DNA from 3 places in the Photobacterium sp. GB-50 genome. Region 3 is predicted to be linked to each of the others. Evidence: riboswitches for the same ligand, from Rfam matches in the RefSeq annotation. Region 3 holds a riboswitch; each other region holds the start of a gene.
The links. Region 3 has a riboswitch for thiamine pyrophosphate ahead of thiC (phosphomethylpyrimidine synthase ThiC). Riboswitches for the same ligand answer to the same signal wherever they lie in the genome.
Positions count from the first base shown of each region.

Region 1: it holds a riboswitch for thiamine pyrophosphate, as region 3 does, so the genes downstream of both, thiB (thiamine ABC transporter substrate binding subunit) here and thiC (phosphomethylpyrimidine synthase ThiC) in region 3, are expected to answer to the same signal.
Region 2: it holds a riboswitch for thiamine pyrophosphate, as region 3 does, so the genes downstream of both, thiD (bifunctional hydroxymethylpyrimidine kinase/phosphomethylpyrimidine kinase) here and thiC (phosphomethylpyrimidine synthase ThiC) in region 3, are expected to answer to the same signal.

Region 1 covers NZ_PYNX01000012.1:38,754-43,320, reverse strand. The annotation lists gene leuC (3-isopropylmalate dehydratase large subunit) at 1-726, shown strand, start outside; gene leuD (3-isopropylmalate dehydratase small subunit) at 742-1,344, shown strand; gene C9J41_RS14825 (DUF547 domain-containing protein) at 1,485-2,267, shown strand; TPP riboswitch at 2,295-2,408, shown strand; gene thiB (thiamine ABC transporter substrate binding subunit) at 2,522-3,511, shown strand; gene thiP (thiamine/thiamine pyrophosphate ABC transporter permease ThiP) at 3,524-4,567, shown strand, end outside.
Region 2 covers NZ_PYNX01000013.1:18,604-23,170, reverse strand. The annotation lists gene C9J41_RS15230 (DEAD/DEAH box helicase family protein) at 1-242, opposite strand, end outside; gene C9J41_RS15225 (sigma-54-dependent Fis family transcriptional regulator) at 322-1,806, opposite strand; TPP riboswitch at 2,072-2,172, shown strand; gene thiD (bifunctional hydroxymethylpyrimidine kinase/phosphomethylpyrimidine kinase) at 2,272-3,114, shown strand; gene C9J41_RS15215 (M66 family metalloprotease) at 3,199-4,567, opposite strand, start outside.
Region 3 covers NZ_PYNX01000016.1:135-4,701, reverse strand. The annotation lists gene thiE (thiamine phosphate synthase) at 1-1,089, opposite strand, end outside; gene thiC (phosphomethylpyrimidine synthase ThiC) at 1,089-3,008, opposite strand; TPP riboswitch at 3,127-3,224, opposite strand; gene C9J41_RS16445 (universal stress protein) at 3,349-3,771, opposite strand; gene crcB (fluoride efflux transporter CrcB) at 3,977-4,360, shown strand.

The DNA.
Region 1 (4,567 bases), on a different contig from region 3:
GCAGGTTTAATTGCACCGGATCAAACGACCTTTGATTATATTAAAGATCGTGAATTTGCCCCGAAAGGCGCAGATTTTGATGCCGCAGTAGAATACTGGACATCATTGAAATCCGATCCGAACGCCGAGTTTGATGCCGTTGTAACGCTCGATGCTAAAGACATAAAGCCACAAGTGACATGGGGAACAAACCCAGGTCAAGTGATTGCCGTTGATGAGCCAATCCCTGCCCCTGAAAGCTTTAACGATCCCGTTGAAAAAGCCTCTGCAGAAAAAGCATTAGCTTACATGGGACTAGAAGCTGGCAAAGCCCTGTCTGATTTTACTGTTGATAAAGTCTTTATCGGTTCATGCACTAACTCACGTATTGAAGATATGCGCGCAGCAGCAGCCATTGCCAAAGGGCGTAAAGTTGCCGCTAACGTACAAGCTTTAGTCGTTCCTGGCTCAGAGCAAGTGAAAGCACAAGCTGAAAAAGAAGGGCTTGATAAAATCTTCATTGAAGCAGGCTTCGAATGGCGACTACCCGGTTGTTCAATGTGTCTGGCAATGAATAACGATCGCTTAGGTCCCGGTGAGCGTTGTGCGTCAACCAGTAACCGTAACTTTGAAGGCCGTCAAGGTCGTGATGGGCGTACTCATCTAGTTAGCCCAGCCATGGCAGCAGCAGCGGCATGTGCCGGACATTTTGTTGATATTCGCCAACTAGATGCCGCATCGGTGTAACAAAAGGATTTGAACATGACAGGTTTTAAACAACACACAGGTTTAGTTGTACCGCTAGATACGGCAAATATTGATACCGATGCGATTATTCCAAAACAGTTTTTGCAGAAAGTAACTCGAACTGGATTTGGTAAGCACCTTTTCCATGATTGGCGTTTTCTAGATGATGCAGGCGAGCAGGCAAACCCTGACTTTATTATGAACGCCCCTCGCTACCAAGGCGCGAGTATTTTACTGGCGCGTGAAAACTTTGGTTGTGGCTCTTCTCGTGAACATGCACCGTGGGCGCTTGCTGATTACGGTATCCAAGTTATGATTGCGCCAAGCTTTGCCGATATTTTCTATGGTAACTCGATCAATAACCAAATGGTGCCCGTACGTCTCTCTGAGCAAGACGTTGATACTTTATTTAAGTATGTCGATGAAAATGAAGGCGCACAGATCACGGTTGATCTTGAAAAAATGATCGTCAGTGCGGATGGTAAAGAGTACACCTTTGAAATTGATGAATTCCGTCGTCACTGCCTATTAAATGGCTTAGACAATATCGGTTTGACACTGCAACACGAAGATAAAATTACAGACTTTGAAAACCGTATTCCTCGCTTCTTAGCGTAATCGTACATCATCTGAAATCGGACGCCCTGTTTAATATAAACAGGGCGTTTTTATTTAAAATATCAAAAAGATAATGAAATTAGCCAATACTTATTACGGTCTTAATCAATATTGTTACTTATTATATTAATAGGAAAAATATGCGTATTGTTATTGCCACTTGGCTGCTGTTATTCACTCTGCCGATCTTTGCTGCGCCAAAATCCGAACTCTGGTCATATTGGCAACCTCATGATCCTAAAAACACAAACAAGATCAGTCATCAAGATTGGCAGCAACTACTCGATAAATATCTTGTCATTCAACCGGATCAAACCTTATTTCGTTATAACCAAGTATCAAGTGCAGATAAACAAAAGCTAGCAACTTATATTAAGCGACTCAGTGCCCAAAATCCTCACCGTTATAATCGTAATGTTCAATTTGCCTATTGGGTTAATTTATATAACGCCCTAACCGTTCAATTAATTATTGATAATTACCCTGTAAAATCAATCACTAAACTTGGAGGTTTATTTAGCTTTGGGCCATGGGATCAAACCATTATTACCATTAATAATAAAAAGCTAACTTTAAACGATATTGAACATCGGATCTTACGCCCTATCTGGCAAGATCCTAGGATCCACTACGCAGTCAACTGTGCCAGCCTCGGTTGCCCTGATTTACTGCCTAAAGCGTTTAATAGCGATCGATTAGACTCCCAGTTAGATCAAGCTGCAACACGTTTTATTAATAGTGAAAAAGCAATAAAAATAACAAAAAATGGCATCACACTGTCATCTATCTATGATTGGTATCAAGCTGATTTTGGATCGTTAATTGAGTTACAACAACACCTTAATCATTATCGTATTACGCCTAACCTACAATTCACTCAGATCCATTACATCTATAATTGGCAACTTAATCAGAAGCTATAACTTCGATACAGTTGCAGGTACAATAGTCTGTTCTCATTGGGGAGCCATTTGGCTGAGATTGTTAGGCATACGTGCTTTATAGCAGGACCCATTGAACCTGAACCAGGTAATGCTGGCGTAGGAATTGAGATGCTCGAACATGCTTTCGAGCTCGCTGACCATTGCATGATGCAACAGCACTCAAACCTGTGCCGCTCTCTCTTTCAATTTTTGTCCCAAGGATGCAGGACATCTCGGAGCGCATAGTGAAAAAAATAAACACTCTTCTTCCCCTAATCTCTCTGTCATTAGTTGCAAGCTCAGCTTTCGCCTCAGACAATACTCTTAATGTTTATACCTACAGCTCCTTTGCTTCCGACTGGGGTCCTGGTCCTGTAGTAAAGAAAGCGTTTGAAAAACAATGTAATGGTTGTACGGTCAATTTTGTTTCTTTAGAAGATGGCGTATCGATTTTAAATCGCGTTCGTCTTGAAGGGAAAAACAGTAAAGCAGATGTGTTATTAGGGCTAGATAACAACCTAATGACAGAAGCGAAAAATACCGGCCTATTAGCAAAAAGTGATGTTGATACCAGTAAGCTCACGCTTCCTAAAGGTTGGAGTGATGATACTTTCATCCCTTATGATTACGGCTATTTTGCCTTTGTGTATGACAGCGATAAACTGAAAAACCCACCAGCGAGTTTAGATGCTCTGATCAAAGATCAAAATATCAGCGTTATCTATCAAGATCCTCGTACTTCAACCCCAGGCCAAGGTCTTATGTTATGGATCAAATCGGTCTACGGTGATAAAGCCCCTGAAATGTGGCAGCAACTAGCGAAACACACAGTGACCGTCACTAAGGGCTGGTCTGAAGCCTATAACATGTTCTTAAAAGGCGAATCAGATATGGTGCTTTCTTACACCACATCACCGGCCTATCACATCATTGCTGAAGACAAACACCAGTACAAAGCGGCTAACTTCAAAGAAGGCCATTACATGCAAGTTGAAGTGGCAGCAAAAATGAAAAATAGCCCACATCCAAAGCTTGCCGATCAATTTATGCAATTTATTGTAAGTGATGCTTTTCAGTCACAAATCGCTACTCACAACTGGATGTATCCAGTAACAAAGCAAAGCCTACCGAAAGGTTTTGATGAACTCACCGTACCAAGCAAAGCACTTGAATTTAGTGCCGACGAAGTGGCAACGCATCGCAAAGCCTGGATCCGAGAGTGGCAGCAAGCCCTCACTCAGTAATGGTTTAAGACTTTGAACAAACGCATTACCTTATTGCCCGGCATTATCAGTGCCGGGCTGATCACTTTTGTTGTTGTTGCCGCGCTCACCGCCTTAATCAGCCAAGCTAACGACTGGCAACTATCAACACTATGGCATGATCCTTATCTGCGACATGTAACTGGATTTAGCTTCTATCAAGCCATCTTGTCGACTCTATTTAGCATCATCCCAGCGATTCCCATTGCTTATGCACTCTCACGACGGCAGTTTGTAGGAAAAGCTCTGCTATTACGTTTATTTGCGATGACGCTCGTGATACCCGTATTGGTTGCTGTTTTTGGGTTATTATCGATTTATGGCAAAAGTGGATTGATCAGCCATAACCTAGAAATACTAGGCTTACCGCCATTAAACATTTACGGTTTAAGCGGGATTTTACTGGCTCACGTATTTTTAAACCTGCCACTGACCGTGCGTTTTCTACTGCAAAGTCTCGATGGTATCCCTGCAGAGCAACATCAGCTTGCAGCGCATTTAAGTATTACTGGCTGGAGTAAATTTCGCTTAATTGCATGGCCTCGACTACGCCAACAACTGCCGCATATCGCGGGTTTAGTCTTTATGTTGTGCTTTACCAGCTTTGCCGTGATCATGTCGCTTGGCGGTGGTCCTAAATCAACCACTATCGAGCTCGCCATATATCAAGCGTTGCGTTATGACTTTGATTTAGCGACAGGTGCGATTTTAGCCTTATGGCAAATGCTACTTTGCTGCTCATTAGTGCTTTTTACCCAACGTTTTGCTAAACCGCTTTCTACCCTAAACGGCTCTATCAGCAAAAAGGTAGTGAATTATAACGATACATGGCGCGCTAAATGTTGGGATGTATTCTGGATCATCAGTGCGTTAGTGTTTGTTATACCACCGATCATTGCCGTCTTTGTATCGGGTATTAACCATCAATTATTTAATATCTTAGAACAAAAGCAGTTATGGTCAGCAATCACTAACTCACTCCATATCGCACTATTTTCCTGCTTATTAGCATTTTGTCTTGGCGTCATGATCCTCATC
Region 2 (4,567 bases), on a different contig from region 3:
AACTTATCAACAATGGTTTTATCAACGATAGATGTGAATGAACCGCTCACCAACTTATCATGCATAGAGGCGTTAGGTGCAACAGGAAGGTGAAGCTCGCGGTATAAGTAGCCTACGATTTTTTCAACGTAGCAGCGCAGTTTAACCAGTGCACTTTGCGGATCACTCACGGCATAGGTTTCAGCAAATGCGCCAAGCTCTGCCAACTCTGGCCACTGATTACGTAAATGTTCGAAATTCATGGACGTTTTCACCTTAGTTGCTCTCCTTTGATACCTATGCCTATCGCAACGTTTATGCCATTCGCTTTTCTTTGTTTCATCAAGCATCTAAATCGTACGTTTTAAGCCAATTATTCAATGTTTGATGATTTTTTAAACCTAATGATTTAGCAGCCTTAGATTTGTTTCCACTGGCAAAATCCATGGCAGAGATAATCGCATCTTTTTTAATATTATCAATATATTGCTGTAAATCGCCCGGAATAAGAAACTTATCTTCAGCGGACGGTGTATTATCTAAGCTTAATGTTGCTTTTTCGATATCCGCACGGCTTAGCTCTTTATTTTCAGACCATAGCGTAGCACGGTTCAATGTATTCCAAAGCTCACGAATATTACCCGGCCAGTGATGTGAAACGGTAAAATTTATTGCAGCATCGGAAATGTTTTTACTTTCAAACAGCGGATGCTTTTCCATCTGTTGATTGATGTCTGCCATGAACGTGGTAATGATGTCGGGAATATCTTCAGCGCGCTGCCTTAATGGCGGTAATGTGATAACGCCAACTGCGAGGCGATAAAATAAATCTTCACGAAACGTTTCATCAGACACCATACGAAATAAATCACGATGCGTGGCTGCGATTATCCGTACATCGATGGTGCGGGTAACGGTATCACCCACACGCGTGATCTCTTGTTGTTGTAACGCTCGTAATAGTTTGACTTGCACCACTAAAGGAAGCTCACCGACTTCATCTAAAAACAGTGTGCCGCCGTTTGCTTGCTCAAACAGTCCTTCATGATCACGCTCAGCTCCCGTGAAGGCTCCCTTTCTGTGACCAAATAAAATTGAATCGACGAGGTTTTCAGGTAGCGCACCGCAGTTGACGGCTTTAAATGGCTTTTGCTGTCGGAGGCTGGCTTGATGAATAGACTTTGCAAGTACCTCTTTCCCCGTTCCGCTTTCACCTAATAATAATGCTGGTAGATCCGAATACGCTAAACGTTGCGCTTTTTTGACGGTTTCCTGCATTACGGCTGATTTGGCGGTTATTGAGCTAAAAGCACCCTCATTTTTAGGGTGTTTGGATACCAGTTGTGAAATCGCAGTAGATGAAGATTTCGCATACTCAGAGGCAAAATCTACCGGGATATCGACATTATTGATTTCCCCTTTTGGCGATGTTTGAACGAACTGACATTTAGCATTACCCTTGCCCAGCAGCACTGATACAACTGTCATGGCAGGGGTACCTGATGTCAGATTGATATACACCTGAGTCGCATCTGAGGAAACGTCACTCAATTGCTTTTGCATGACTTTCGTTATTGATAAATAATCAATCGGTGAAGTTAATCTGACACGTTTTATCTCTACTGATGTTTTAGAACGCCCAGCACATGCTAACTTTCTTTTTAACCAGTCCTTGTAGTCAAACCATTCGTCATCCCATGTACTCGCAAGAATAACGACGCTATCAAGCATCGGCCCTCTAAGAGCGAGGGTTGCAATGGAAGCTGGTTTATCTAGCTTCATTTGATCTAAATCTGTTCTACCAAGCCAGCTAAGCAGAGTTGCCATTTTAACGTCCGTGATTTTAGTTTTGTTTATTTTAATCAATCTGATGCGGTAAAGGTGTGAGGTAATCTACAGTGTCTTAACCGAGCAGTTGCATAATACATAATATGTCAATGAAACTAATATTGTTTTTATTGCTCGGGTTCTTTGTCGGGGAATGATTATTTCACCTTGACCATTACATCTTTGTTTTTTGTCTAACATGAATGCTGATGTAACCCCTTATTTTATAAGTACGTGACAACAAAACGTTTATCTATTAGGATTTGAGAGTTAGTCGGGGGGCATTACGCTGAGATCACAATTTAAGTGGGACCCGTTGAACCTGAACCAGTTAACACTGGCGGAGGGAACTAAATAAACAATATTCGTATTGTTTAGCCAAGTTATCACTGGATCTCATCACTTCACATCAACCGATCCTTTCAGACTTGGCAACGGTTCCTAACGCGTAATTAGGAATCTGTTATGTCATCACACACCAATAATACATCCCATGTTACAACGCCTATCGTTTTAACTATTGCTGGCTCTGACAGTAGTGGTGGCGCGGGTATTCAAGCCGATATCAAAGCTATTTCAGCAACTGGTGGCTATGCTTGTTCGGTGATCACTGCAATTACGGCGCAAAACACCCAAGGTGTTAGTGGTATTCTTCCTATTCCTCTTGTGATGATAGAACAACAGTTAGATGCTGTTTTTACCGATCTCAACATTCAGGCCGTTAAAATAGGCATGCTTGCCGATAGTGACATCATCACGCTGGTTGCGAACAAAATAAAAGAGTACAAGCCACGCTATCTTGTGATTGATCCCGTTATGGTTGCCACCAGTGGTGACTTATTATTACAACAGTCAGCCATTAGTACATTAAAGCAAAAACTACTTCCATTAGCTGATCTCATCACGCCTAATTTACCTGAAGCCGCTGCGCTGACAAACAGCGAGATCCCACACAATCATACAGATATGTTGGGATTAGTCAGCAAACTGCGTGACATACAAACAAAAGCCATACTGCTTAAAGGTGGGCACCTAGAAAGTGATTCAGAAAGTAATGATTTATTGATATTAAGTGACGATATTATCGAGCTAAAAACAAAACGTATTGATACCCACAATACCCATGGTACTGGCTGTACCCTCTCTTCAGCTATTGCTTCTTACCTTGCTCAAGGTTATTCGATCGAACAAGCAACACAACGTGGCAAAGAATATATTACCTCTGCCATTTCAGCGGCTGATCTACTCAATATCGGTAGTGGTCATGGTCCTGTTAATCATTTTTTTACACAGGATCAAAATAGCTAACAAGACATGAAACATCACGCGACATGATATAAAAAAGCGGTGATTTAACTCACCGCTTTGATTTATATAGTAAATATTATGTGATTACAGTTTTGTCCAAGCATCTTGCCAATAAGCACTGCTTGCTGGGGCATAAGAAGCACTTGAGCACCAACCTGAATTAGGCCACGGTTTACATTGGTATAACTGCTCATCGCTAGCACGAACAATATCCCCTTGTTGGTAAACTGTGCCCGCTTGATACGTTGGATATTCTCCCGGCGCAGGTGGCGTCACTTCTGGTTTGACTGAGGTACACCCTTCGGTTGCAATTTGTTTCCAAACACCCCACTCACCCGTTGTTCCCGGCTCTTCACCTTTTGTCCACCAACCTGCTAGCCATACCACACCATTGTGGCTGACTTCATCTCCTGCCACATAAATACTTTGTGCACTCCATGTGTTTTCGCACACTGCGCTACCTTCAACCGTCACAACACGTTGCGCTTCTGTGGTTTGTTGTGCGCTGTCAGTAATACGGTAATTCAAGGTGTAGTTACCAGCTAGGCTCGTATTGACTTCACCTTCGATAATAATATTGGCCGTTATGTCACCATCTTCTGCATCTTTTGCGGTAATACCTGTTTTTGCATCAAAGGTATCACCGAGTTGAATAGTCGTATCGCTAATCCCTTCTAACACAGGTTTTGCACTAAACACTTCAACTTTACGCACAACAACAGATTCACTTAAAGCACTGTCATAAGCTTTGTAAGTTAGCGTGTAATGACCCACTTTATTGGTATCAACACTACCTTCAACCACGATAGAGGCAGTGACATCACCATCGTAATCATCTGTCGCTGTTACTCCTGCAAGTGGCGCAAATAAATCACCATGTGCAACAACAATATCGTCAACACCTGTGATAACGGGTGCTTTTCCTGCCTCCGTTGTCACAATACTTGCTTTTAACGACGCTTTTGCCGGCACTATATCCATTGTATTTAATACTTCACCACCACAGCTAACTTCTGCGCGGTATGGTTTCAGTGCACTTTCAATATTGATGTGAAAACGGTTCATGTGACCATCTTGCAAACGACGGTTATACAGGTTAAACGTTTTGGTGCCACCGTTTTGCGTCAACACATCCAACTGACATGTTGAAGCCGTGAAGTTATCAAGGTAAACATTACCGTATGCACCATGCAGAGCTGGGTAGATGTAGCTTGGTAGTGTTTTCTGTGGATCGTAATACCCTACCAAGGTTGTTACCTGTACGCCTTGCTTGTATGGGATAAGATCAATATTACCGCCCAGTGTTGAGTTTTCTTCTAATACCCACTGTCCATTGGCGTAAGTGAACGCATATTTTTTGTCACGCTCTAATGTAAAACTTTGATCATTATAATGAATATTGGTATTCCATAGCGATGTCACTTGAACAAGTGCTGTTTTACCTTCAAACGCT
Region 3 (4,567 bases):
GGGCACACGAGATAAATCAATACCCCCAATTGCCACTGTTGGAAACGTATTGCCAATCAATTGTTGATACAGCTTTAAGCGGTGAACGCCTTGCGGTAATGACGGCATTTGCTTGGTTGTGGTTGGGTAAATATGACCAAGGGCGATATAACTGGGATTAAATGCCATCGCACGTAATATCTCGTAATACCCATGGGTTGAGATCCCTAAGCGAAGATTCGCTTGTTGAATGGCATTGAGATCAGCGACCGCTAAATCTTCTTGTCCCAAATGCACCCCAAAAGCACCATGCTCAATAGCCAGTTGCCAATAGTCATTAATAAAGACCTGCGCATTTGCCTGCAGACCTAACGCAATAGCATGAGCAACATCTTGCTCTAAACCTTGTGCATTCGGATCTTTGATCCGCAGCTGAGTGGTTTTCACATCCAATTCAAGTAACTGCTTAACCCATTGGACGGAATCCACTACCGGATATAACGTCAGTTTCTCACTATCAACAGCTGCAAAAGCTTCAACTGGCTGACATTGATCTTGCCAACCAATATCTAACAGCTTTGAAAAATTAGCACAAACGATGTCAGGGAAAGCATCACGCTCAGTTGGCCAAATGCCCATCTGCATTGACTGGGCATACGCCCTTGCCAGCACTAGAGCATCTTCTAAGGGGTAATCAAGCGCGAGTGCCACCAATAACATCGCTCTCTGTTGAGTCGCATTACCAAGCTCAACACTGAAACAACCACGAACGTCACCATCATGATGCCAAAGATCAAGATAACCACCATTGACAGGTAAACCACATACCACAACGTTAGATCGTTCCAGTATTTGCGCTTTGATCAGCGAAAGATCTACCTCAGAAGATACCCATTGATCTTGAAATACATAATCAATTAGCTGAGTGGAGCAGGCTTGTTCAAAGCCCACTCGTTTAACGCAAGAGGGCGTCGATACCTCAATCCACTCTTGGCTTGATGGTATTAACGTGACTTGCTCACCTAACTGATACTCTGTCGCAGAGGCTAATAATGGCTCAATATGCATCACCAGAGACGATAAGACCTTTGGTAAGCTTAAGGTGCTCATTAGCTTTCCTCTTTAGCTAGGTGATATAACTCACTACCTTTAGATCGAAACTCTTGTGCTTTTTGCTGCATGCCTTCAAGTGGATCATCTAATAGCTTGATCGCGATTTCTGAGTCTTCTAACCCCTTAGCGTAATCTCGTACTTCTTGAGAGATCTTCATTGAACAGAATTTAGGGCCACACATTGAACAGAAATGGGCAACTTTGCCTGACTCTTGAGGGAGAGTTTCATCGTGATAGGCACGCGCCGTTTCAGGGTCAAGACCGAGATTAAATTGATCTTCCCAACGGAATTCAAAACGCGCTTTAGATAAGGCATTATCGCGCACTTGTGCACCAGGGTGGCCTTTTGCTAAATCAGCAGCATGGGCACAGAGTTTATAAGTGATAAGACCGACTTTTACATCGTCTTTATTAGGCAAGCCTAAGTGTTCTTTGGGTGTCACATAACAAAGCATTGCACAGCCATACCAACCAATCATCGCCGCACCAATACCCGATGTAATATGATCATAACCCGGTGCGATGTCTGTCGTCAGTGGACCTAAGGTATAGAATGGCGCTTCATGACAATGCTCTAGCTGCTCTTCCATGTTTTCTTTGATCATGTGCATGGGTACGTGACCGGGGCCTTCAATCATGACCTGTACATCGTATTCCCATGCAATTTTAGTTAGCTCACCTAATGTGCGTAGTTCACTAAACTGGGCTTCATCATTAGCATCGGCTACAGAACCTGGACGCAAGCCATCGCCCAGTGATAGTGAAATATCGTATTGCGCACAGATCTCACAAATCTCACGGAAGTGCTGATAGAGGAAGCTTTCTTTATGGTGTGCCAAACACCACTTCGCCATGATAGAGCCGCCACGCGATACAATACCGGTTACACGTTTCGCCGTCATAGGTACATAACGAAGCAGTACGCCAGCATGGATAGTGAAGTAATCCACCCCTTGCTCAGCTTGCTCTAGTAATGTGTCACGGAACACTTCCCAGTTAAGGTTCTCAGCCACACCATTTACTTTTTCAAGTGCTTGGTACATAGGTACAGTACCAATCGGAACAGGGCTATTACGGATGATCCATTCACGCGTTTCGTGAATATTTCGACCAGTTGATAAATCCATTACCGTATCGCCACCCCAACGGGTCGACCAGACAAGTTTTTCAACTTCTTCTTCAATCGATGAACTCACCGCTGAGTTACCAATATTGGCATTCACTTTAACAAGGAAATTACGGCCAATGATCATTGGCTCAGTTTCAGGATGGTTAATGTTGGCAGGAATAATTGCTCGGCCTTCAGCCACTTCTTTACGCACAAACTCAGGCGTAATTTCTTTTGGTAAATTAGCACCAAAGCTCACACCTGGATGTTGTTGGTTTAATACTTCATCACGGTATTTCGCACGACCCATATTTTCACGGATCGCGATATATTCCATCTCAGGCGTAATAATACCTTGGCGCGCATAATGTAATTGCGTCACACAACGCCCAGCTTTTGCACAACGAATACGCGCACGTTCCGCAAAACGTAAATCATCAAGCGTCTTATCATCTAAACGTTCATTGGCATACTCAGAGCTTAACCCTTCTAGTAATTCAGTATCGTCACGCTCTGCGATCCATTGCTCACGCACTAACGGCAAGCCATTATAGATATCGATGTTTTTTTCAGGATCAGTGTAAAAACCAGAAGTGTCGTAAACGCGAATAGGCTCGTTAGGCTCAAAGATAGGAGATTCTTTACTGCCACCAACCAAGCTATCAGCTAGAGTGATTTCACGCATAGGAACAAGCACATCAGGACGGCTACCTTGAACATACACTTTCTGTGAGTTCGGGTATGGTTGTGCTGTTAATGATTCAATAAATTGTTTCGCTTCCAGTCTCGCTTGCTTGCGATTCGACATAGCAGTTTCCTTGATTTTTCAATGTAGGGGAAAATGCTTGGCGGATGGGCGTAAACAAGAGGTGTGTACCTAAGTACAGCTATGCAGATGCATACAGTGATCCCTTAAGATATGTAGCAGAAGACATTCTCTCGTTCCCTTCGCAGGTATTAGCCTGATCAGGTTCAACGGATCCCGCAATGCGGTCTCAGCCATATGGCACTCCGACAAGTAGCAATGAGTATAAAGAAGCCGTTATAGTGCAACAACCTTTATACTGAGAAAAATAATAAAAAGTGACAAACAACAAAAAGCCGTGCATCAACACGGCTTATTATTACATTGCATATTTTAATCGTTGTTACTGTGAAATTAATACATCACAACCTAGGTGATTAGCCAAAGAATCACTTAAATCACCAAACAAGTGAAAAGTCGATTTATGGTAACCGGTGATCACTAGGCTAGCATTCAGTTCTTTTGCTAAAGCCTCTATATGCTTTGAAACATCGCCATCTGCAGTATGTATCGCTTTAACTTTATGAGAAGAAGCTGTAATTAAATCAGATAACTCTTTCATGCGTTTTTTTGCAATCGCATCATGCTCTTCTTGTAGCTCAACTTCCACATCAATAAAACTTACGTTTCCGATCCCTGGCTCAACATAAGCAACATGTAAATCAGCGTGATTTTGCTCAGCGATAACGCCAGCTTTCACCATCAATTTATGCGCATTTTTATCTTCAGGATTAACCGCTAATAACACTGTTTGGTAAAGCGACATACCTAGCCTCCTTGAGCTAAGGCTCATAGTAAATTCATTATTTATGATTATGATGCTATAAATATAGCTATACAACTAAGTATTACGCTGACTATTTAATATTAACTTAAATCAATGATTGCATTTTTGGAGAGTTCTCACTTTTCTCGCTAGCGATTATCATGAGCGCTTTCTATCATTACCTAAAAATATAAACGAGATCCCAATGAGCCAATATTTATTACTAGGATTCATCGCGCTTGGTGGTGCATTCGGCGCCTGCTCAAGATACCTCATTTCTGAGCTATGCGTAATGCTATTTGGCCGTGGCTTCCCATACGGTACTTTAACCGTAAACGTGCTGGGCTCCTTGATCATGGGGCTATTGATGTCAGCACTTAATCAAGGAATGATTGAAGCTGCACCATGGCGACCTATTATCGGCTTAGGCTTCCTAGGCGCACTAACAACATTCTCCACGTTCTCAATGGACAATGTTGTCTTGATGCAACAAGGTGAATTTTTCAAAGCAGGTTTAAACATTTTACTTAACGTTATTGTCAGCATTGCTGCTTGTTATGTTGGCTACCAGCTTATGATGAAAAGTTAATAGATAACCGATAAAAAAACCGCCTGCATGGCGGTTTTTTTATATCTAAATTAAACGAGTCATCACTTTATGCTAATGAAGAAGAACAACAAGTAATTCATTATTCTATTTAGATTAAAATTCTAAGTAACGCTATATATTTCTTAGCTATGTTTATGGCACTTATCTTCAGACGAAAAAAAACCTGAATCTTTCGATTCAGGTTTC